2 regions of the Rhodococcus sp. JCM 9793 genome follow, and region 2 is predicted to be linked to the other one. Evidence: riboswitches for the same ligand, from Rfam matches in the RefSeq annotation. Region 2 holds a riboswitch; the other holds the start of a gene.
What was found. A riboswitch is a leader RNA that binds a small molecule or an ion and turns the genes downstream of it on or off. The one in region 2 is predicted to bind cobalamin.

Region 1: linked by a shared signal. The riboswitch ahead of ACZ46K_RS02855 (FecCD family ABC transporter permease) and the one ahead of cobN (cobaltochelatase subunit CobN) in region 2 are both predicted to bind cobalamin.

What each region holds. Positions count from the first base shown of each region.
Region 1 covers NZ_AP043721.1:154,864-166,659, reverse strand. Annotated here, with positions in the region: gene ACZ46K_RS02915 (putative glycolipid-binding domain-containing protein) at 1-144, shown strand, start outside; gene ACZ46K_RS02910 (amidase) at 141-1,484, opposite strand; gene ACZ46K_RS02905 (prephenate dehydrogenase) at 1,475-2,434, opposite strand; gene ACZ46K_RS02900 (tRNA adenosine deaminase-associated protein) at 2,483-3,019, shown strand; gene ACZ46K_RS02895 (nucleoside deaminase) at 3,020-3,496, shown strand; tRNA gene ACZ46K_RS02890 (tRNA-Ser) at 3,543-3,633, shown strand; gene ACZ46K_RS02885 (maleylpyruvate isomerase family mycothiol-dependent enzyme) at 3,775-4,401, opposite strand; gene ACZ46K_RS02880 (TetR family transcriptional regulator) at 4,486-5,025, opposite strand; gene ACZ46K_RS02875 (MFS transporter) at 5,201-6,691, shown strand; gene ACZ46K_RS02870 (hypothetical protein) at 6,703-7,860, opposite strand; gene ACZ46K_RS02865 (metal-dependent hydrolase) at 7,860-8,795, opposite strand; partial or broken gene ACZ46K_RS02860 (TetR/AcrR family transcriptional regulator) at 8,971-9,588, shown strand; cobalamin riboswitch at 9,614-9,792, shown strand; gene ACZ46K_RS02855 (FecCD family ABC transporter permease) at 9,948-11,030, shown strand; gene ACZ46K_RS02850 (ABC transporter ATP-binding protein) at 11,030-11,796, shown strand, end outside.
Region 2 covers NZ_AP043721.1:2,109,701-2,121,496, reverse strand. Annotated here, with positions in the region: gene cobN (cobaltochelatase subunit CobN) at 1-2,937, opposite strand, end outside; cobalamin riboswitch at 2,991-3,207, opposite strand; gene ACZ46K_RS11920 (cobalamin biosynthesis protein CobG) at 3,221-4,399, shown strand; gene ACZ46K_RS11915 (precorrin-8X methylmutase) at 4,396-5,046, shown strand; gene ACZ46K_RS11910 (precorrin-2 C(20)-methyltransferase) at 5,043-6,563, shown strand; gene ACZ46K_RS11905 (TetR/AcrR family transcriptional regulator) at 6,617-7,165, opposite strand; gene ACZ46K_RS11900 (MFS transporter) at 7,173-8,612, opposite strand; gene ACZ46K_RS11895 (xanthine dehydrogenase family protein molybdopterin-binding subunit) at 8,849-11,173, shown strand; gene ACZ46K_RS11890 (FAD binding domain-containing protein) at 11,170-11,796, shown strand, end outside.

The DNA.
Region 1 (11,796 bases), 2.0 Mb from region 2:
GACCTCACGGTGCAGGAAGCTCTGGTGACGTACAGCAGCGCAGCCGACGGGATCCATGTTCTGTCGCCGGTGTCGTCGTCCTCCGTGACGGTCGACGAAGACGGATTCGTCGTCACCTACCGTGGGTTGGCCGAACGCATCTAGTTGTCGCCGACACCTTCCACTGCCAGCGCGACCGCGAGTGCCGCAGACTCTGCCGGGTGGCTTCCGTGACCCCCGGTACCGGCGGTGAGTCCGACGATCTGAAGCCCGATGCCGACGTCACCGGGTGCGGGCACCGAGATCGCAGGTACGCCGAGCACACTGAACGGGATGCACAGTTGCAGTAGGGGCGCTCGCAGGTCGGCCGGGTCGCTGCCGAGGGGCGCGGATCGGATGCTCGTGGTGGCGGTGAACAGTGCGTCGAGGTTCTCGGTGCGTCGCCACCGCTCGAGGACGTGGTGTCGGAGCTTCTGAGCGGCCCGTAGCGCCCGGAGGTACTCGTGGGCGGGGCGATCCCGCTGTGCCTCCAGGAGCGCCGCAGTGGGCGGCTGGTAGCGAGCAGGGTCGGCCTCGAACCTGTCGCGGTGCGTCTCGTACGCTTCGGATCCGGTGATGATCGGATACACGCCGAGCAGATCGTCGGTTTCGGGCAGTACGACATCGACTACCTCGGCACCGAGATCTGTGAGGGTTCGGCAGGCGAGGTCTGCTGCAGCGTCGAACTCTGTGCCGGTGAGGTCCCAGATCCCGCCGCGGAGCCGGCCGATCCTCAGTCCTTGCACCGGGGAACGCAGATGCGCGACCCCGGGCACCGCACCCCAGGCGAGTGCCGCGTCGAGGCTGTCGGTGGTGAGCAGGCCGATGTGATCGAAGGTCGTGGACAGCGGGAAGACGCCGTCGACGGGCAGTGCTCCGCTGCTCGGCTTGAATCCGGCGATGCCGCACAACGCTGCGGGTGTGCGGATGCTGCAGCCCGTGTCGGTGCCCACCGCGACCGGCACGATGCCCTTCGCGACGAGCACCGCGGAACCGGACGACGAGCCGCCGCTGATGAGAGTGGGATCGTGCGGGTGAGCGGCAGGGCCCGAGGCGTTGACGAGGCCTGTCGGTCCGTACGCGAACTCGTGCAGGTGCGTCTTCGCGACGATGATTCCGCCGGCTTCACGTAGTTTCTCGACGATGCGGGCGTCCCGGTCGGCGGCGGGTGCGTCGGCGAACACGTTGCTTCCGCAGCGGGTGGGTAGGCCCGCGACGTCGATGTTGTCCTTGACCGCGATTGCGACGCCGTGCAGGGGACCGATCCAATTGCCGGCGGCGATCTCGGCGTCGGCGCGCGCTGCGGCCTCGAGGGCCGTAGCGTCGTCGCGGGCAGCCACGATGTTGGACCAGGGCGTGCCGTCGAGCGCATCGAGATCTGCGAGGACCTGGCGGACGTGGGCGGTCGCGGTGAGCTTTCCGGTGGTGAGAGCGGCTGCGGTGTCGCGAAGGTTCGTCACGTCCACACACCTCCTTGCCTTCCGGCATCCCTGAGTCGTTCGATCCAATTGTCGTCGCCGGGGACAATGCCGGTGATCGGATGGCGTCGACGCTGTTCGTAGCGGGTGCGGGCGTCGTGGCCGCTGCGCGTGAGCTCGCCGGTGCTGCCGTCCGCGAGTTGCTCACGTGCCGCACGCAGGACGTCGAGGGTCTCGTCGAGGGCATCGAGTAGCGCGGTCGCGTTGCCCTCGCACATCGCGTCGACGAGGCCGGGCGCGGTTGCCGCGACACGCGTGCCGTCGCGGAATGAACCGGCGGCGAGTCCGAGCGCCAGATCGCCGCCGCCGGCCCCCGAGAGCGCGAGGGCTTCGGCGAGGATGTGCGGCAGATGGGAGATCCGCGCGACCGCGGCATCGTGTTCGCGGGACTCTGCGGGGACGACGACCGAACCGCAGTCGAGGGCGAGCCCGGCGACCTGCTGCCACACGTCGGGGTCGGTGCCGTCGTCGACGGTGACGACCCACACGGCGTCGCGGAAGAGGTCTGCGGATCCGGCATCCCAGCCGGACTCGGCGGTCCCGGCCATCGGATGTCCGCCGACGAAGCGTGCCGACAGGCCGCGTGCTGCGACCGTGTCGGCGATCTGACCTTTCACGCTCACAACATCGGTGAGGGCCACGTTCGGTGCGTGCTCGGTGATCGCCGCCAGAATCGAGTCGACGGCGGGCACCGGCACGGCGAGCACCACCAGGGCTCGAGCTTCTTCCGCACGCGCCAGTGTGGCTGCCAGGTCGGTGGATGCGTCGAACCCGTCTGCGACGGCGGACTCCACCGCGTGCGCGGAGCGGTTGTATCCCCAGGCTCGACGACCCGTCGCTGTCGCGGCCCGGAGGACGGATCCGCCGATCAGGCCGAGACCGAGAACACAGATGGGGGGCGCGGCAGCAGGTGTGGACACCGCTCCAGATTGGCATATTCACCGGTGGGCTTCATTCGTGGGACCGGGCCGACTACCGTTGCGCGCATGGCTGCACAGCGTGTCGGGGACAAGAGCCCCGCGGTGAGTTCGACAGAGGACTTCGAAGGTTTTGCCGTTGCAGTGACGCGCGAGGACGGACGCTGGAAGTGCCGTGCACTGTCGGCATCGGCATTGACGAGCCTCGACGCTGCCGTGACGGAATTGCGGGAGCTCCGGAGTTCCGGAGCAGTGTTCGGTCTGCTCAATGTGGACGACGAGTTCTTCATCATCGTCCGCCCTGCTCCGGCAGGCACTCAACTGTTGTTGTCGGACGCGTCGATGGCGGTGGATTACGACGTCGCGGCCGACGTGCTCGATGCACTGAACGTCGAAATCCCGGACATCGATCCAGATGAGCTCGACGACGTGGAGCCCTGGGAAGAAGGAGACCTCGCGATCCTCGCCGACATGGGATTGCCGGAGCCGGTGCTCGCCGTGATCTTGTCGGAGACGGACCTGTATCCGGACGAGCAGCTCGACGAGATCGCGCAGAGACTCGGATTCGACGACGTGTTGAGCTCGACGCTCGACAAGATGAACTAGATGGGTCTGCGCGACGACGAAAAGCTGATCCGGGTCGCGTTGGACGCAGCGGCCGCCGCACCTGCCGGGGACGTCCCGGTAGGTGCGGTCGTGTTCGCGCCGGACGGCACCGAGCTCGCTCGTGCCGCCAACTCACGTGAGGCGACCGGCGACCCGACTGCTCACGCCGAGGTCCTGGCCCTGCGCGCTGCCGCGCAGGTGTACGGGGACGGGTGGCGACTCGAGGGCACGACCCTCGCGGTCACGCTGGAGCCGTGCACGATGTGTGCGGGGGCGCTCGTGCTCGCCCGGGTCTCGCAGGTGGTGTTCGGTGCGTGGGAGCCCAAGACCGGTGCTGTGGGGTCTCTGTGGGACGTCGTGCGCGACCGTCGGCTCACTCATCGCCCCCAGGTTCGCGGCGGGGTGCTGGAAGCAGAGTGTGCGGCGTTGCTCGAAGAGTTCTTCCGTGACCAGCGAACGCCTTCATCCGGGTCGTGACCAGGCGATTTCGACACAGAGACCCGATCCGGTAAAGTCTTCTAGCGGTGGCGTGTCCGAGCGGCCTAAGGAGCACGCCTCGAAAGCGTGTGACGGGTAACCCCCGTCCGTGGGTTCAAATCCCACCGCCACCGCCAAGAGCGACGCCCTCGAACTTCGGTTCGGGGGCGTCATTCGTCTGTGATGCCTGCCGGGGGTATACGCGAATGAAAACGGTAGCTGCTCGCTGCTGACAACGCGGCTGTCCGTTCAGGATGCATTGCTGCGCCCGTCGGCCTTCACCCCAGTCTCTCGCTGAGGATCGCGGCACCCGGACCCGACAGTTCCTGCGCGACCCCTCGCCGTCCGGCCATGGTCATCAGCACGGCTTCTCCCAGGCCTCGTGCCTCGGGGCCTCGACCGTAGGTCCAGTCGAGGTCGGTCGCGATGAGCCGCACACCTCGCGCCTTCCAGAACCCACGCAGTGGGGGAGCCGTCACGGCGAAGGGCAGCGCGTAGCGAAGGCGCTCAGGTGGGGCCGTGCGTAGGAAACCGAGGGGACGACGGATGTCCTGGTGGTGGATCAGAGCGTCGACGAGTCCGACGCGCCCGCCGAATCGTGCGGTGGCGCCACACGGATCGAGGTGGGCACGCAGGAACTCGAGCAGTGCGGCAGGTTCGAGGTGGGCGTAGTCGGCGAGCGCAACTTCGTTGAGGTGCCACGGCCGGAACCGAGTCCGGACCACCCGTTTCAGCAGGTCCGGAGTGCTGTGCTCCTCGTAGCTGATCATGTGGGCGACTACGTCGCGCACCGTCCATCCCAGGCAGAGGCTCGGCTCCTGCCACTGCTGCGGCGACAGAGTCTCCAGGAAATCGGCGAGGTCGGCCCGTTCGTCGTGGGCCATGGCCATCACGGACCCGCTCATCTTCGTAGGGTACGACGGCGACCACGAGTGGAGAAGGCGCCCGCCCCGCCGACAACAATGTGTGGCTACTCGTGTGGGCGCGTATCAGTGCTCGTCGATCAGGCGCCGCACGACTTCGAGCAGTTCGTCGACGTCGTCGCTCGGTGTATCGCTCGTCTCGCCCGACATCGCGGCGTTGTAGTAGAGGCCGTCGCCCATCAGCATGACGGCGCGTGCGACGGCAGGGTCGCTGATCTCATCGACGAGAACGTCCATCCAGCCTCGATGAATTCTCTGGAGTGCCAGGCGTGCGCGTGGGATCGCGTTCTGGCTCAGGCGGGTCGTGGCGATGATGGCGCGGTCGATCGGGGTGCCCGCGTAGACGGAGGTGCGGATGTAGTACGCGGCCGGTCCCTCGGGGGCATCCCGCATGAGGTCGGCATCCGCCGCGGCGAGTTCTTCGACGTGCTCGGCCAGGCTTTCGACGAGAGCGTCCTTCGAGGGGAAGTGATAGAGCAGGCCGCCCTTCGATACGCCGGCGGCGGCGGCGACGGCGTCGAGGGTTGCGGCGCGTTCTCCTTGCTCGAGCAGGATGGTCACGAAGGCGTCGAGCAGTTTGGCGCGGGCGGCGGGAGGGGGTGGCACGGGCCGATGATACGGCCCTCGTTACTTTACCGTCCAGCTGGTACAGTAACGAGGGTTCGATCCCAACCTTCCCGAAAGCCCGATAAACGTGTCGATCACACCTGTCTCGAATTCGGATGCGAACTCCGCCGTTCCGAAGGCCGGCCCACGCGAATGGGTGGCCCTCGCGGTCCTCATGCTGCCGGTGCTGCTGGTGTCGATCGACAACACCGTGCTCGCCTTCGCGCTCCCCGAGATCTCCGCGTCGCTGCAGCCGAGTGGCGCGCAGCAGCTGTGGATCATCGACATCTACCCGTTGATCCTCGCGGGCCTGCTCGTCTCGATGGGCAGCTTCGGCGACCGGGTCGGACGACGACGACTATTGCTGATCGGCGCGACCGGATTCGCGGCCGTGTCGGTGATCGCTGCGTACGCGCCGTCGGCGGAAGCGTTGATCGCCTCGCGTGCGGCACTGGGCTTCTTCGGGGCCATGCTGATGCCGTCGACACTGTCGCTGCTGCGGAACATCTTCCTCGACGCGGCGCAACGCCGGCTCGCGATCGCGCTGTGGGCGTCGTGCTTCGCGGCGGGTGCTGCGCTCGGGCCCATCGTCGGTGGCTTCCTGCTCGAACACGCGTGGTGGGGTTCGGTGTTCCTGCTCGCAGTGCCGGTGTTGATCCCGCTGCTCTTCCTCGGCCCGATCTTCGTTCCGGAATCCAAGGATCCTGCTCCCGGCCGCATCGACGTGGTGAGCATTGCGCTGTCGATGCTCGCGTTGGCACCGCTGGTGTTCGCGATCAAGAACCTTGCCAACGGTGGCTCTGTGGCCGCTACGGTGATTCCCGCCGGCGTCGGGATCGTGGCGCTCGTGTCTTTCGTGCGCCGCCAACTGCGCCGCCCGGATCCGATGCTCGACGTGCGCCTGTTCCGTGTGCCCACGTTCAGCGGAGCGGTCGCGGTGAACCTTCTCTCGGTGTTCTCACTCGTCGGTTTTCTCTTCTTCGTCTCTCAGCACCTTCAACTGGTGATCGGGCAGAGCCCCATGCAGGCGGGGCTGAGTCTGGTCCCCGGGCTGGGCGTGATGGTGGTGTCGGGGCTGACCGTGGTCACTTTGGTGCGGTGGATACGGCCGTCGACGATCATCGTGTCGGCGCTGTTGCTCTCTGCTCTCGGCTACGCGCTCGTGTTGCTGCTCGCATCGCCGACTGCGGTGACGCCGATCATCGTGGCGTTCGCGGTGCTCGGAGCGGGGATCGGGGCAGCCGAGACATTGTCGAACGATCTGATCGTCTCGAGTGTGCCGACGGAGAAGGCGGGCGCGGCGTCAGCGGTGTCGGAGACTGCGTACGAGATGGGTGCGGTGCTCGGTACCGCGGTGCTCGGCTCGATTCTCACCGCGTCGTACGGTGCGAATCTGCAACTTCCGACCGGGCTCGACCCGGAAGCCGCAGCTGCTGCTCGAGAAACCTTGGGCGGCGCCCACGCTGTCGCGACGAGCCTGCCCGCAGAGCAGGCGAACGTCTTGCTCACGACCGCAGGCGCCGCATTCGACAGCGGCGTGACCATCACGTCGGGCATCGGGATGGTGCTCATGGTCGTGTCCGCGCTGCTGGCGGCGCGGATGCTCACCCGGAGACCGGCCTCGACCGACGCGGTCGAGGCCGTCCTGGAGAAGTCCGGTGCCTGACGAGTCGCTGCTTACTGCGGCGACGTCGTGTGCCGAACCGTGGGCGGCGCGGTCTCGGATGTGGCCCGGGCACGTGGAACGGTGAACGTCGCAACCACACTCAGGATTGCCACGACGAAGCACGCTACGACGTACCAGAGGCTTCCGATGGGGTCGTCGTTGTCGGTGACCCCATCGACCGCCGAGAAGTAGTCGGGCAACGCGGTGATCCAGAGGACGGCCAGCACACCGAGGTACACCAGCGAGAACCGCTGGACGAACACGTTCGTGTAGGCGGGGGCGTCGGAGTCGCCGCGACGCAACCGCGACCACTGGCGAGCGAGCACCCATGCCGCGACGACACACAGGACTGCGAGTTCGAGTGCGTACACGATTCCGCGCACTGTCGTGCTCCCCATTCCCAGAATCGTGGCGGGCAGGGGAAGGACGAACGTACCCACCGAGGCAAGGATGCCGATGACGACTGTGCGCCAAACCAATTGGAGCCCGGTGAACTTCTCGCCCCGGTCGAAGTGGCGACCGACGAAGAACTGTGTGCACAAGGCCAGGGACATCGGCCACAGTGCAGCGAACACCACGACGCTCGGCAACGGGACGGCGTCGAAGAACGGTTGGCTGATCGGATTCTCGAGAGACCATTCCCACCAGCGCAATTGCGGTCCGAGGTGGTCGAAGATCTCGTAGAAGGCGTGATGGACGAATCCCACGCACACTGCGCCGAGGAACACGCCGTACCTGCGGAACACGCCGAGCATCCGCACGATCTCGAACGACAGCGTAGCGAGCAGTGGATAGATCGCCACGATGTAGAGGGGCAGTCTGCCCCACATGAATTCGACCGTGAACACATTGTGCGCGAACATCGTGTCGACGTGCTGTTCGATTCCGAATGCGGCCGGGAAGTACAGGGGTGGCTCGATGATGAACAGATACGCGCACGCGCCGAACCACAGCACCAGATTGGTGGGATCACCGTGTCGGCGCAGTCGGAGAACGGCGTACGCGAGGGCAAGAACAGCGCCGACGACGATGGTCAGTTCGAGGACGGGGAGCGTCCAATTCTCCAAGGCCAGAGGATTGCGGAACTCGAGGAGCCCACCGGCCTCGTCGCAGGAGAAACCGAGCCTCGTCGCGAGGTCGTCGAAGGTGGGCGAACACAGATCCGACATCAATTGACCCCCGGTGCAGCGGTTTCCGCGGTGTACCACTTGGTGACGTCGTAGCCGGCGTCGAAGCGCTCGAACCACACGCCGGCCAGCTCGGGCAGGTCCTCGTGTTCGGGGTTGTGCTTCGGCATCTGGCTACGGATGATGCCCCGCAGTGCGACGAGCTGCTCCTTGAGTCCGAGGTCGTCGAAGGCTCGCGGCATCGGCCCGGAATTCGCGGCCTGCAGGCCCGGAATGAGCTCGAGCAGCTTCTGCTTACGGCGATACGACGCGAACATCGACAGAGCGTCGATCTTGCGGTCTTCGATGGGGACGTGCTTGTTGAAGCCCGCGCACGCGATCCGAATGACGTCGAGTACGTGCTTGAACACCGAGGCCGCCACGCGCATGCGGTAGACGTCGCTACCTACGACGGAGTCGAAGATGATCAGTGCGGAGCTGCGGTGCTCGACCTCTTCGACGAAGTGCCAGATGAACAGGGAGGCAACGCGGTCGTCGCCGGGGCGGAACAGCGACGCGTCGTTGTCGAGCATGAGCTTGAAGACGGGGGTGAAGGTCGCTTCGAGGTCTGCGGTGTAGGCCAGTCGGTACTTCAGCGACGTCTCGGCGGTGAGCTTGTCGTAGGCGCCGATCACCTCGTCGAGGGTTTCCTGGAGGCCCGGGTACCTCTTGATCAGGGCGCGGACGTGCTGGCGATGCGCGGTGGAATGCTGTCCTTCCTGGCGCATGAACGCGTCGGCTTCCTCGGCGACCGTGTCGTCGGCGAACTGCGGCTTCGCCTCGGTGATCATCTGGACGATCATCTTCTCGAATCCGACGGCGAGGAACGAGACGGCGTTGGCCATGCTCGAGAACCCGGGGTTCGCGGGATTCCACAGGAACGGCACGTCGTAGTCCTCGAATGCGAAACGCATCTTGCGGACGTGCAGGTTTGTCATGTCACACCTCGTTCTCGGGTTTGTCCGATGTAGTCAGGGCAGGTGGGGCCTGCAATCGGGCTTTATCATACGTACTTGAAGAGATATGTATGATGACTTTCGTGGAGATGTCCCGGCATACCCACTCCGAGATTGGGTTGCGTGATAATGTCGGCCCCTCATTTCAGGAGGCGGTGTGGCACGTAGGCGAGGGTGGGGCGGGAGTCCGCCCGACAGCGACGAAGAAGCAACTCGGCGCATCGTCGACACCGCGGTCGATCTCATCGCGCGGACCGGCGCGGCGATCAGCATCGCTGAGGTTGCAGAATCATTGGGCGTGATCCGGCAGACGGTCTACCGGTATTTCCCCAGCTCGGATGCGCTGATGACGGCGGCGGCAATCGCGTCGGTCGCCGGATTCCTCGACCGCCTTGCCGACCACGTCGCAGGAGTCGTCGACCCCGTCGACGCGACCGTCGAAGCCGTCGTCTTCACCCTCGCGGAGGTACGCCGCACGCCGCACCTCGGTCTCCTGCTGTCGAACTCGTATGCGAACGTCCACCCCGAGAATATGACGTCCGACGAGGCGCAGGCTTTCGGCATGACGATGATCAGGCGGTTCGACGTCGAGTGGGAGCGATACGGATACGGCGACGCCGCACTCAACGAACTGGTCGAATTTCTCCTGCGGACGATGCAGTCGTTCTTCGTCTCGCCGGGTAATCCACTGCGCACCGACGACGAGATGCGCCGGTACTTGCGTCGCTGGGTGGGTACGGCGGTGGCTGCGCAGTCCGGTGAAGCGGATGATCCGGGCGAATCGACACCTCGCGACTGTGCTAGGTTCACCACGAGCCAGACGCATCCGTATGCAAGGGAATCCGGTGAGACTCCGGAACTGTCGCGCAGCGGTGAAGGTGACTGACAGGGCACGTGCCACTGGACCGGAAACGGTCTGGGAAGGCGCACTGTCGGGTTGATCCTGAGTCCGAAAACCTGCTGGCTCGCCGAATTGCAGACGCGGGCCTCGCGATTGGGCCCCCGATACGAGAGACCGAGCGATGCGTGCCCAGGCCAGCGGCCCAACCATTCCCCTTCGTGTGCACAGACACCTTCGGGCGAAGACCCTTGTACCCCGACCGGGTGGGGAGCTGGAGTCGCCGGGTCGCTGACATGCTCGATGTCGCAAAACCGCGCCGGCGAACCACGAAGCCGCTTGCACAAAAACGAATTCCGGCGAGCCCGCTCCTGGCCGCACTTGTCATAGCGGTTGTCATCAGCGCTTTCCTTTCGCTGACTCTCGGGTCGGAACCGATACCGCTGTCGGCCACATGGGATGTGGTGCGTGCCCGTTTCACCGGGAGTGTCGGACCGGACCCGGTGTACGACACGATCATTTGGAACCTGCGAGCTCCCCGCATCTTGATGGCGCTCATCGTGGGTGCGGGCCTGGCCATGGCCGGCGCCACGATGCAGACCTTGGTGAGAAACCCGCTCGCGGATCCGTACCTTCTGGGAATCTCGGCCGGAGCCGGTGTCGGGGCGACCCTGGTCATCATGTTCGGAGTGCTTGCTTCGCTGGGTATCTGGGCGCTGTCGCTGGGCGCACTGATCGGTGCGATGGTCGCGGGTGCTGCCGTCTTCGGCGTCTCGATGGCGCAAGGGGGTCTGACTCCGCTACGTCTGATCCTCACCGGTGTCGTCATGGCCTCGGCGTTCTCCTCGGTGTCCAGTTTCCTGGTGTTCTTCAGTGACGACCGGGATTCGGTTCGGTCGGTCCTCTACTGGATGCTCGGAAGCGTCGCGGGATCGATGTGGGAGCAGATTCTGCCTGCACTGATCGTCGTGGCCGTGTCTGCCGGCATTCTTTTCGCCCTCCATTCCTGGCTGGATGCGCTGTCGAGCGGACCGGATGTCGCCCGCGCTCTCGGTGTTCCCGTGCGTGGCCTCCGGCTCGGGCTCTTCGCGTTGTCGTCGGTGCTGGTCGGAGTGCTCGTCGCAGTGTCCGGAGGAATCGGGTTCGTCGGCCTGATCATGCCCCACCTCGCCAGGATCTTGGTGGGTGCACGTCACCGCGTCGTCCTTCCGGTGGCGGCGCTCGGCGGCGCACTGTTCCTCTTGTGGATCGACGTTGCGGCCCGAGTGCTGTTGAGTCCGGAGGAACTTCCCCTGGGCGTGATGACAGGTCTCGTCGGGGCCCCGGTGTTCCTGTTCCTGCTCGGGCGGCGTCACTACAGCTTCTCGGATGGTGCCTGATGCATCTTCGGGCGCGTAATGTGCGCTGTCGGATCGCAGGGTCGGACATCCTTTCCGATATCGACCTCGACTTGACCCGCGGATCCATGGTCGCGCTGGTGGGGGTCAACGGAAGCGGGAAGTCGACGCTGCTTCGTACCCTCGCCGGACTCCGTGCACCCGCAGAGGGAACGGTCGAAATCGACGGCAAGGATCTGTACTCGCTGCCGCTCCGTGTGCGAGCGAGGGCGATCGCCTATGTCGGTCAGGAGGAGACTCCGCCGCAGGACCTTCTGCTCGGGGAAATGGTTGCCATGGGCCGAATTCCACACCGTCCGCCCTGGTCGCTGGGCGAGGAATCCGATCGCGCGGTCACGCTCCGGGCCTTGGACACCGTGGAACTGGCACACGCAGTCGACCGACGCTGCGATCAACTGTCGGGCGGTGAACGTCGTCGCGCCATGCTTGCTCGCGGCCTCGCGCAGGAATCGGGACTGCTGATCCTGGACGAGCCGACCAATCATCTCGACATCCGCCACCAGTTCCACCTCCTCGATACGCTGCGCGGTCTCGGATGCACAGTGATCGCGGCGATGCACGATCTCACTTCGGCCGCGTCGTATTTCGACCGGGTCGCAGTACTCCACGACGGCGCCCTCGACACCTTCGCCGACGCGGCCGACGCCCTGTCCCCGGATACGGTGAAGCGCGTCTTTTCCGTACCCGCAACACAACTCACCGATCCTGCGACCGGACGCGCGCACCTCGTGCTCGGCTCGGATTCTGC
Region 2 (11,796 bases):
GGAGTCGATGAGCTGCAGAATCCCGGCACCGTACGAGCCCGGCTTGGAACCGAAGATGCGGCGTACCGCCCGCTCGGAGTCGCCGTGCTCGGCCTCGTCACGCCTGGCATGGGCGCGGACGTAGTTCATCTCGTCGGGTTCGTCGAGCGCCGCGACCATGCGGATCGCGTCGTCGAGCATGCCGATGACGTGCGGGAACGCATCGCGGAAGAATCCGGAGATGCGCACTGTGACATCGATTCGTGGACGGCCGAGCTCCTCGAGCGGTACGACCGTGAGTTCTCGGACGCGCCGGGACTCCGGGTCCCATTCCGGGCGGACGCCGATGAGCGCAAGCACCTCGGCGATGTCGTCGCCGGCAGTGCGCATCGCGGACGTGCCCCACACCGACAGCCCCACCGACTGCGGGTGTTCCCCGGTGTCGGCCAGATACCGCTCGACGAGTGCGTTCGCGAGCGCGACACCGGTGTCGTATGCAAGGCGGCTCGGCACGGCCTTGGGATCGACGGTGTAGAAGTTGCGCCCTGTGGGCAGCACGTTGACGAGGCCGCGCAACGGCGAGCCCGACGGCCCGGCCGGAACATATCCGCCGTCGAGAGCGTGCAGGACAGCATCGAGTTCGTCCGTGGTCTGCGCAAGACGTGGCACGACCTGTTCGGCGGCGAAGACCAGCACGCGCGCAACCTCGGTATCGGCGTGACCGAGAACGGATTCGACGGATCGCGGGACGGATTCGACGTTCCAGCTGCCATCCTCCATCGCCTGCACGAGCGCACGGGCCTGGGTTTCGATCGCATCGACCTCGGTCAGCGGCGCGTCCGGCTTCAGGCCGAGTGCGGTCCGCAGGCCGGGCACCGCGTGACTCTTTCCGCCCCACACCTGGGCGGCGCGCAGGATCGACAGAACCAGGTTGACGCGGGCCTCGCCGACGGGGGCGGCGCCGAGCACGTGCAGACCGTCGCGGATCTGCGCGTCCTTGACCTCGCACAACCACCCGTCGACGTGCAGGAGAAAATCGTCGAATTCGGCGTCGTGCGGGCGATCGTCCAGTCCCAGATCGCGATCGAGTTTCGCGGCCTGGATCAGCGTCCAGATCTGCGCGCGGATCGCGGGCAGCTTCGCCGGGTCCATCGCCGCGATGTTGGAGTACTCGTCGAGCAGTTGCTCGAGACGCGCGATGTCGCCGTACGACTCGGCGCGCGCCATCGGCGGAATCAGGTGATCGACGATCGTGGCGTGGGCGCGACGCTTGGCCTGCGCACCCTCGCCCGGGTCGTTGACGAGGAACGGGTAGATCAGCGGCAGATTCCCGATCGCGGCGTCGGTCGCGCACGAAGCCGACATGCCCGCGTTCTTGCCGGGGAGCCACTCCATCGAGCCGTGTTTGCCCAGGTGGACGACCGCGTCGGCACCGAAGCCTCGTTCGACCCAGCGGTATGCGGCGAGGTAGTGGTGCGACGGCGCCATGTCGGGATCGTGGTAGATCGCGACGGGGTTCTCACCGAATCCGCGGGGCGGCTGGATCATGAGCACCACGTTGCCCGCCTGCAGTGTGGCCAGCACGATCGCGTCACCGTCGACGAACAACGACCCGGGGGCCTGTCCCCACGCCTCGGTCATCGCATCGGTGAGCTCGGCGGGCAGGTCCATCGTCCACTCCACGTAGTCGGATGTGGTGACCCGCACCGGATTACCGGCGAGCTTCTCGGCAGTGAGCCATTCCTCATCCTGCCCACCTGCGTCGATCAGCGCGTGAATCAGGGTGTTTCCGGCTTCGGTGTCGTCGGCGAGGTCCATGCCGGGGAAACCGGCACCGAGGTCGTATCCGAGGTCACGCAGTGCGCGCAGCATCTTGATCGCCGACACCGGGGTGTCGAGACCGACGGCGTTGCCTACACGTGAATGTTTGGTGGGATATGCCGACAACATGATCGCGATGCGACGCTCAGCGGTCGGGACGTGCCGCAACCGGGCGTGCGCGACCGCGATTCCGGCGACGCGGCGACAGCGTTCGGGGTCGGTGACGTAGCGGGGCAGACCGTCGACGTCGAGTTCCTTGAACGAGAACGGCACCGTGATGATGCGGCCGTCGAATTCTGGGACTGCGATCTGGGTGGCGGAGTCGAGCGGGGATACGCCGTCGTCCGAGTCCGCCCAGCTGTCGCGGCTCCACGTCAAGCAGAGGGCCTGCAGGATCGGAATATCGAGTGCGGCAAGGGCTCCCACGTCCCACGCTTCGTCCTCGCCACCGGCGCTGACAGTAGCGGGCTTGGTGCCCCCGGCGGCGAGCACGGTCACGACCAGGGCGTCGAGGGTGCCGAGTTCGGCGAGCAGATCGTCGGGAGCGCCGCGCAGTGAGGCGCAGTGCACGACCACGGCGTGCGCTTTACCGGTGGCGTCGATCGCGTCGGCCAAATCGTGCGCGAACTGTACGTTTCCGCTGGTGTGGTGGGCTCGGTAGAACAACACACCCACGCGTGGCAGCGACTCCACAGCCGGAGCGGGACGGTCGAGCACACCCCATTCGGGTAGCTCGGCCGGCGGTTCGAACCCCTCACCTCCGAGCAGGACGGTGTCGGACAGGAACGCGTGGAGTTGTGCGAGGTTGGTGGGGCCGCCGTGGGCAAGATAGCGATGCGCCTCTGCGGCGGTGCCGATCGGCACCGTCGAGTAGCTCATGAGCTCCGCGTCGGGGGTCTGTTCACCACCGAGGACGACGACGGGAACACCCCGCGCGAGCACTGCATCGAGGCCGTTCTGCCAAGACTTGGCGGAACCGAGAATCCGCACGATGACCAGGTCGGTGCCGTCGAGCAGCCCGCCCAGGTCGGTATCCACGTCGAGGCGCGACGGGTTTCCGACCGCCCAGTCGGCGCCACTGGCACGGGCCGACAGCAGGTCGGTGTCCGACGTCGACAGCACAGCGAGGCGCGTCACGACGCACCGCAAAACCCAAGGCACACGGCCATGTTCGGTCTCCAAAACCCTCGTGGACTACTCATGCCGTGGCCGGTCTCCTGGCTGACGGATCATCACTGCTGCGCCGACCTTCCCGGACTCGCGTCCAGTGGTCTCCGTCCCGGCTGGCCGGAACGGACGAGGGCGAGCAACTACCCGCTCACAGTGGCGAGGGCCGCGCCGGTTTCTCACCGGCTTCCCGTAACCACGACGTCGCCAGCGTAGCGCACCGTTTCCTGAGGATGTGCAACCATGTGCACCCGTGGAGCACGTCTCACCCGAACTTCCCCCCGATCGCTGCCCCGGCCTGCTGCGCCCGCATCTCGCGGCGGACGGGGCGCTGGTGCGCCTCCGCGCACCCGGGGGGCGTCTACCGTCCGGCGGGCTCCGGCGGCTCTCCGCCGCCTCACAGACGTTCGCCGACGGCGACGTGCACCTCACATCACGCGGAAACATGCAGGTCAGAGGCGTTTCACTCGACGAGTGCGGCAACGTGCCCGCCGGCCTGGTGGACGCGATCGCTGCAGCAGGGTTCCTGCCGTCGCCAACCCACGAGCGGGTGCGCAATGTGGTCGCATCACCCCTGTCGGGGCTCTCCGACGGGTTCGCCGACATCCGGCCACTGATCGGCGCGCTCGATACCGCGCTGTGCGCAGAACCGGTCCTCGCCGACCTGCCCGGCCGGTTCCTGTTCGGTCTCGACGACGGGCGCGGCGACGTCGTCGGACTCCGCTGCGATCTCGCAGCCGTCGCTCACAGGGCGAGCGGAGCGACGGGGGATGATGACAGGGCGAGCGGAGCGACGGGGGATGACGACAGGGCGAGCGGAGCGACGGGGAACGATTCCGACAGGCATACGATGCGGATCGTGATCGGCGAACTGGGCGGTCCGACGGTACCGGTGTCGCAGGTCGTCGACACTCTGATCGGCCTGGCCCTCGAGTTCGCGCAGATACGAGGGCCGCTCTGGCACGTGCGACAGTTGCCGGAAGCCGGCGTCGAACTCGGCGGCAGCGGTCGGGCTCCCGCACTCCCGCCGTATTCGATGCCGTACGGAGTACTCGGCGGTGCGGTATCGGCGCTGGTCCCGCTGGGAATCCTGTCGCCGTCCATGGCCGCGGCACTGCCCGACGACGACGTGATCGTCACACCGTGGCGCGGCCTCGTGCTCCCTTCCGGCGCCGATCCTGGGGCGCTGTCCGACGCGGGCTTCGTGTTGTCGGACGACTCCGCGTGGCCGAGGGTCACCGCATGCACCGGGTCTCCCGGGTGTAGCCTCGCCCGAGGTGATACCCGGGCTCTGGCCCGCCGCACCGCCGCCTCCGACACCACAGCTGACCGTATTCATATCGTCGGTTGCGAACGCGCCTGTGGTGCACCGAATTCCCCGCACACCCTAGTTTTTTCCAGTCGCTCGACGTCACACAGGAGCTCGACGTGACCCTTCAGCCACCACCGCGCCGCTACGAGTACGAGACGGACGGCGCCGAGATCTACGTCCGTTCGTTCGCGACGATCCGCGCCGAATCCGATCTCGCAGCGATCCCGGGTGACGCGGAGAAAGTCGCGGTGCGGATGATCCATGCCAGCGGCCAGACCGATCTGGCGAAGGATCTGGTGATCCATCCCGATCTGGTGTCCGCCGCCCGCACGGCTCTGAATGCAGGCGCGCCGATCATCGCCGATGCGAACATGGTCGCCGCCGGGGTCACCCGTAGGCGGTTGCCCGCAGACAACGACGTCCTGTGCCTGCTCGGTGATCCTCGTGTGCCGGAACTCGCGCAGCAGTGGAACACCACGCGCTCGGCCGCGGCCGTGTCGCTGTGGGCGGACCGGCTCGAGGGCGCGGTCGTCGCTATCGGTAACGCGCCCACCGCACTGTTCCACCTGCTGGAGATGCTCGATGCCGGTGCGCCGCATCCTGCGGCGATCGTCGGCGTACCCGTGGGATTCATCGGCGCCGCCGAGTCCAAGGAAGCTCTGATCGCGCACGCTCTGCAAATCCCACATCTAGTCGTGCGCGGGCGGCGGGGTGGTTCGGCCATGGCGTCGTCGGCGCTCAACGCACTTGCCCAGGAGGCGGAATGACCGGCAGGATCTACGGTGTCGGGCTCGGCCCCGGCGACCCGGAACTCATCACCCGTAAAGCTGCACGACTGGTCGCCGAAGCCGACGTGATCGCCTACCATTCGGGCACGCACGGCCGCTCGATCGCGCGGGGCATCGCTGCCGAACTGATCCCGGACGGGGTGATCGAGGAGAAGCTCGTGTATCCCGTCACCGTCGGCACCACCGATCATCCCGGAGGGTACGACGGGGCGATCGCCGATTTCTACGACGAGTGCGCCGCACGACTTTCCGTTCATCTCGATGCCGACCGCACCGTCGTCGTACTGTGCGAGGGAGACCCACTGTTCTACGGCTCCTACATGTACCTCCACGACCGACTTTCGAAACATTATGCAGCCGAGGTAATTCCCGGCGTCACATCGTTCTCGGCCGCAGCAGCCGCATCTGCAGAGCCGCTCGTGCGGCGCACCGATGTGCTCACCATCCTCCCGGGCACTCTCCCCGAGCCCGAATTGGCAAGGCGGCTGGCCGATACCGACGGTGCGGTGATCATGAAGCTGGGTCGCACATTCGAATCGGTGCGAAACGCACTGGAACAGACGGGTCGGCTCGACGATGCCGTGTATGTCGAGCGCGCAACCATGGCCGGACAACGCATCGTCGCCGCTGCCGACGTGGACCCCGATACGGTGCCGTATTTTTCGGTGATCCTCGCAGCAGGCGACAAGGCTCCCCGCAATCGTGGAACAGTCGACCGGTCACGCCCGGCCACGTCCGAGGTCGCCGCACCTGTCGAGACACACGAACTTCTGGTGATCGGACTCGGCCCCGCCGACGACAGATGGCTCACGCCGGAGGCGTCGGCGGCGCTCGCGTCGGTCGATCACGTCATCGGGTACGGGCCGTACGTCGATCGAGTTCCCGTGCGGCCGGGCCTGCAGCGACATTCGAGTGGGAACACCGTCGAGGTCGATCGCGCCCGGTTCGCACTCGATCTGGCATTGTCCGGAGAGAAGGTCGCCGTGGTGTCCGGCGGTGACGCCGGAGTGTTCGGGATGGCGTCGGCAGTGTTCGAGGCGGCGCAGGACGACAAGTACGCGTCGGTACCGATCCGTGTGCTGCCGGGGGTGTCGGCGGTGCAGGCCGTCGCTGCCCGCGCGGGCGCACCCATCGGTGGCGATTTCGCGGTCATGAGCCTGTCGGATCGGCTCAAGCCGTGGAGGGTGATCGAGAAGCGGCTCACCGCAATTGCCGAAGCCGATCTCGTACTGGGGATCTACAACCCCGCGTCCCGGTCGCGGACGACACAGGTCGCCGATGCCCGATCGCTTCTCCTGCAGCATCGGCCAGGCGACACGGTCGTCGTGATCGGGCGGGACGTGGGCCGGCCGGGTGAGTCGCTCGAGGTCACCACTCTCGAGAAACTGGATCCCGCGAGCATCGACATGAAGTGCCTACTGATCATCGGTGCGGCCGGAACGTCGAGCACGCCGTCGGGCGCAGTGTGGACAAGACGGTTCGTGGAAGTCGACTGACACAGTGCATTCGCAAGTTTCGTCCGTCGGGCGTCGTGGACCGCTCCGGGGACTCAGATGCCAGTGTCGTCGATGACGTGCTGCACGAGCGCACCGTACGCCTCGATCAACTTCGCGCTGTCGATCGCCTGGGGCGTCAGGATCTCGAAGGTGCGCAGGCCGCTGGCCAGGCCCAGCAGCAGCGTCACGACCATTCGGGCACGCGCCTTGTCGGCTGTCTGCTCGCCGATGACCGCAGCGATCCGGGGCACCACTCGTTCCGTCATCTTCACGCGGGCCACCTCGGGATCAGGAGCTTCCTGCACGAGATACGGGGCCATTGCCCAGAATTCGTAGTCTCCCGAGTTCCGGCGTTCGACGATGGTCCGCACCAGCCGGTATCCGGGCGGTTCCTCAGCGGGATCGAGGTCGGCGAGTCCGGGAGATTCGGGCGCAGCAGCCTGGAAGAGCTCGGCCTTACTGCCGGTCAGCTTCATCACCAGGGCGGGTGAGACACCGGCCGCCTCCGCGATGTCCCTGATGGTGGTGCCGTTGAAACCCCGCTCGGCGAACAGCGGCCGGGCGGCGTCGAGAATGGTGTCGCGGGTCGTCCGTTCGCTCATCGCCGACTCACGCCGCCTCGGCTGCGTCGGCGACCGGAGGCGTGCACACCGGCCGATGCTTCGGCAGGAGCACGGCGCACACCATGGCGACGAACGTGGACGAACCCGCGATCACGAAGATCACGATGATGGCGCCGTGCGCGGGGAAAGTCGTGCCCGCCGCGTCGATGGTGATACTCGCGAGCAACGCGGCGACCACCGCGCTCATGCTCGACATCCCGATGGTGCGCAGAAGACTGTTGAGGCCGTTCGCAGCCGCAGTGTCGGTGACCGGCACCGCACCCATGATCAACGCCGGCAGGGTCGCATAGGCCAAGGCGTTGCCGATGCTGACCATCGCCGCGCCGATGATGATCAGGACGACGGTGTCGTCCCAGGCGATGCGGAAGAGGTAGGCCGCCGTCATGACCAGCGTCCCGAGCGTGAGGGTGAAGCGTCCACCGAACCGCATGGTGAATCTCCCGGCTATCGGCGAGGTCAGGAACATCGCCACGCTACCGGGAATCATGCACAGCCCGGCGGTTGCCGCGCTGAGCCCGAACCCGAAACCGGTGATCTCGGGTAGCTGCAACTGTTGCGTGGTCGCCAGCAGGCTGGCGTACGCGGAGAATCCGATGAAGAGCCCGGCAAGGTTGGCGAGCAGCACCGTGCGCCGCGCCGACACGCGCAGGTCGACCATCGGGGCCTTCACTCGCAATTGATACGGCACGAAGACGGCCGTGATCACGATGGCCGCCGCGAAGCACGCGACGGTCTGCGCACTCGACCAGCCCCACGCCGGGCCCTTCGAGATCCCCAGGAGCAGAGCTGTGAGAGCGAGCGACAGCAACAACGCACCGAGGATGTCGAAGCGGCCGCGGGTTCCCGTCGCGGATGCGGGGACGATGAGCAGGATGCCCGCCGTGAGCATCGCTCCGACCGCCGCAGACACCCAGAAGACGGACGTCCAGCCGAAGTTGTCGTACAACGCGCCTGCCGCCGGCATGCCCAGTGCACCACCGATTCCCATCGTGGAACTGGTGAGCGCCACAGCCCCGGCGACCTTTTCGCGAGGAAGCACATCGCGCAGGACTGCCATCGCTACCGGGATGAGCGACGACGAGAATCCCTGCAGGCCGCGTCCGATGAGAACGAACAGATAGTCGCCTCCGATCGCCGCGATCAGCGCACCAGCGACCATCATCGACAACGACAGCACCAGCATCCGGCGCTTGCCGTACATGTCGGCCATCCGGGAGACGATGGGCGTGGCCACCGCTCCGGTCAACAAGGTGATGGTGATGAGCCAGCCGACATCACCCGCGGTGACGTCGAGCAGCTCCGGGAGATCCGGAAGCAGGGGTACCACGAGGGTGGTCTGCAGTGCCACGACGAGACCCGCCGCGCTCAGCAGCGCAGTGATCACACCGCTGGACACCGGGCTCCGCGACGGGGTCGCTGCATCCATCCCGATCCTCCATCGTCGACTCCGGTGAACGACGTTCACCCATGCAGTGAACGACGTTCACCCCGCGAGTGTCAACCACCCGGCACGTCCCGTTCCGCGACGTCACACGGCACACCCGGGCCCCACACCTGCGAGAAGAACATGCTCACTTCGAGAGAATGTGATTGACACCTCACTTCGCGGGGTGCTAGACACTTGCTCAGCATCCACCGAAGGCCGAGGTGAGAATTTCTGTGATGAGGCCCAGCATTTCCGCTTACGTCGGGACTCGCATCAAGCGAGTCGAAGACCCCCGACTCCTGACCGGCGCCGGCATGTTCGTCGACGACGTGACACGTCCCGGCATGCTCCACGCGTGCTTCGTGCGCAGCCCGTTCGCACGCGCCCGGATCGTCGACATCGACGTCTCCGAGGCTCTCGCACTCGACGGGGTCCACGCGGTGTACGTCGCCGCCGACCTCACACCCGGAATCCACGAGCAGACCTACGCGCTCGACGGGCCGTACATGCCGGCCCTGAACTGGCCACCACTCGCCGTCGACGAAGTGCGTTTCGTCGGCGATCCCGTCGCACTGGTCGTGGCCGACGACCGGTACATCGCGGAGGACGCGGTCGAACTCGTCGCCGTCGACTACGAGGCGCTGACACCCGTGGTCGACTACACCGCCGCCGATCGGGCCGACGAACTTGTCCACGCCGCGCATCCCGCGAATATCGCCGCGGCAATGGGCGGTCCGCTCCCCGACGAGCTGGCGAAGACGTTCGACGAGGCAGCCCACGTGGTCTCGCGGACCATCCACCAGCAGGCCTACATCGCCGTCCCCATGGAGACCCGCGGCCTCGTCGCCGAGTGGTCGGCCGGCGAGATGACCGTCTGGGCCTCCACTCAATCCCCGCACGAGGTCCGCGGCTTCACCGCCCGGCTCCTCGGGCTCGACGAGCACAGCGTCCGGGTGATCATGCGCGACACCGGTGGCGGCTTCGGCCAGAAGGTCGTTCCGCAGCGCGAGGACATCGCCGTGTTGCTTGCTGCGAGGAAACTCCCCGCCGCGCTGAAGTGGATCGAGGACCGGCAGGAACACATGATGTCGGCCGGCATGGCCCGCCAGGAATGCGGAGATGCGCGTTTCGCGTTCGACGCCGACGGCAAGTTGCTCGGCGCCTCGATCGACCACGTCCAGAACGTGGGCGCCTACCCGATTCCGTCGCCGGTGACGTCCGGTGCGGTCGTCGGGATGCTGTTCCCCGGGCCCTACCGTGTGCCCGCCGCCGCGTTCTCGATGAAGCTGACCTACACGAACACCGTCGGCCGCGTCGCGTATCGCGGGCCGTGGCAGTTCGAGTCCCTGGCCCGCGAGATGCTGCTCGACGTCGCGGCACGACAGATGGACATCGACCCCATCGAACTCCGGCGACGCAACATGCTCAGCGCCGCGGATCTGCCGCTCGCCAACCCACTGGGCATGCCCTACAACGACTCGACGCCCCTCGAGACATTCGAGCACGCCCTGTCGATCCTCGACTACGACGCGTTCCGGCAGGAGCAGGAACGTGCCAGGGCCGAAGGTCGCTACATCGGCGTCGGTACCTGCACCTACATCGAGCCGACGACGGGTGCGACGCCGTTCCACGCCACGGAGGGTGCGACGATTCGCATCGAACCCTCGGGCAAGGTCAATGTCTACGTTGCCGGCGGGTCGTCGGGCAACAGTCTCGAAACCACTGCTGTGCAGCTCACTGCCGATGCGCTCGGTGTCGACATCGCCGATGTCCACACCATCCAGGGCGACACCGCAATCACCCCGTTCGGCGCCGGAACCGGCGGTAGCCGCTCCGGGTCGATGATCGCGGGAGCAGTCCGGGAAACCGCGTCGGTGCTGCGCGACCGGATCCTCGCCATCGCCGCACACAAGCTCGAAGCCGCGGTCGAGGACATCGAGTTCGTCGACAGTCGCGCGACAGTCCGCGGCGTCCCCAATGTCGGGATCACCTTGAAGGAAATCGCCGAGATCTCCTACTTCCAGGCCGAGACCCTGCCGTCCGGTGTACCTCCTGGACTCGAATCCAGCGGCCGCTACCATTCGCCGTCCATGATGTTGTGGGCCAACGCCAGCCACGTCTGCACGTGCGAGGTCGACATCGAGACCGGGGCCGTGAAGATCCTCCGATTCATCGTCGGGGAGGACTGCGGTCCGATGATCAACCCCGACATCGTCGAGGGCCAGATCTACGGTGGCACCGTCCAGGGCATCGGCGGCGCGCTGTACGAACACCTCGCGTACGACGACGACGGCAACCCCGTGACCACCACGTTCATGGACTATCTGCTTCCCACCACCGACACCGTCCCCGACATCGAGATCGGGCACGTCGAATCCCCCAGCGCCGGGCCCGGCGGCTACAAGGGTGTCGGTGAGGGCGGCGCGATCGGAGCGTCCCCGGCCGTGGTCAACGCGGTCGCCGATGCCTTGGCACCCTTCGGAGTGGAAGTGACCAGCTTGCCCCTGTCCCCCGCCACGATCATCAGGATGCTCGACGAGGTCCAGGCGGTGAAGGCATGAAACCCTCGGCGTTCGACTATCACGCACCCGGCACCGCAGCCGACGCGGTCGCGCTCATCGCCGAACTGGGCGACGAAGCAAAGTTCATCGCGGGCGGACAAAGCCTGATGCCCATGCTCAACCTGCGGCTCGCCGTATTCGATCACCTCGTAGACCTGCGCAAACCCGCAGAACTGCGCGGCATCGAACAGCGCGGCGACTCGATGTGGATCGGCGCGGGCACTACGCACTCGACGGTCGGGCGCTCCGCCGAGATCGCGACCGCGGTCCCGCTGCTGTCCCGCGCGACCCCGTTGATCGGCCACTTCCAGATCCGCAACCGCGGCACCCTCGGAGGATCGATCGCGCACGGCGACGGCGCCGCCGAATACCCCGCGGTCGCATTGGCACTGGACGCCGACATCGAGGCATTGTCGCCTCGCGGCAGCCGCACCATCCCCGCCTCGGAGTTCTTCACCGGCATGTGGACCACCGATCTCGAAGCAGACGAACTGCTCACCGGCGTGAGCTTCCCGACGTGGAGCGGACGGTCCGGTTTCGCGATCGAGGAATTCGCCCGACGTACCGGCGATTTCGCATTGGCTGGCGCAGCAGTCGCGATCCGTCTCGACGCCGCATCAACA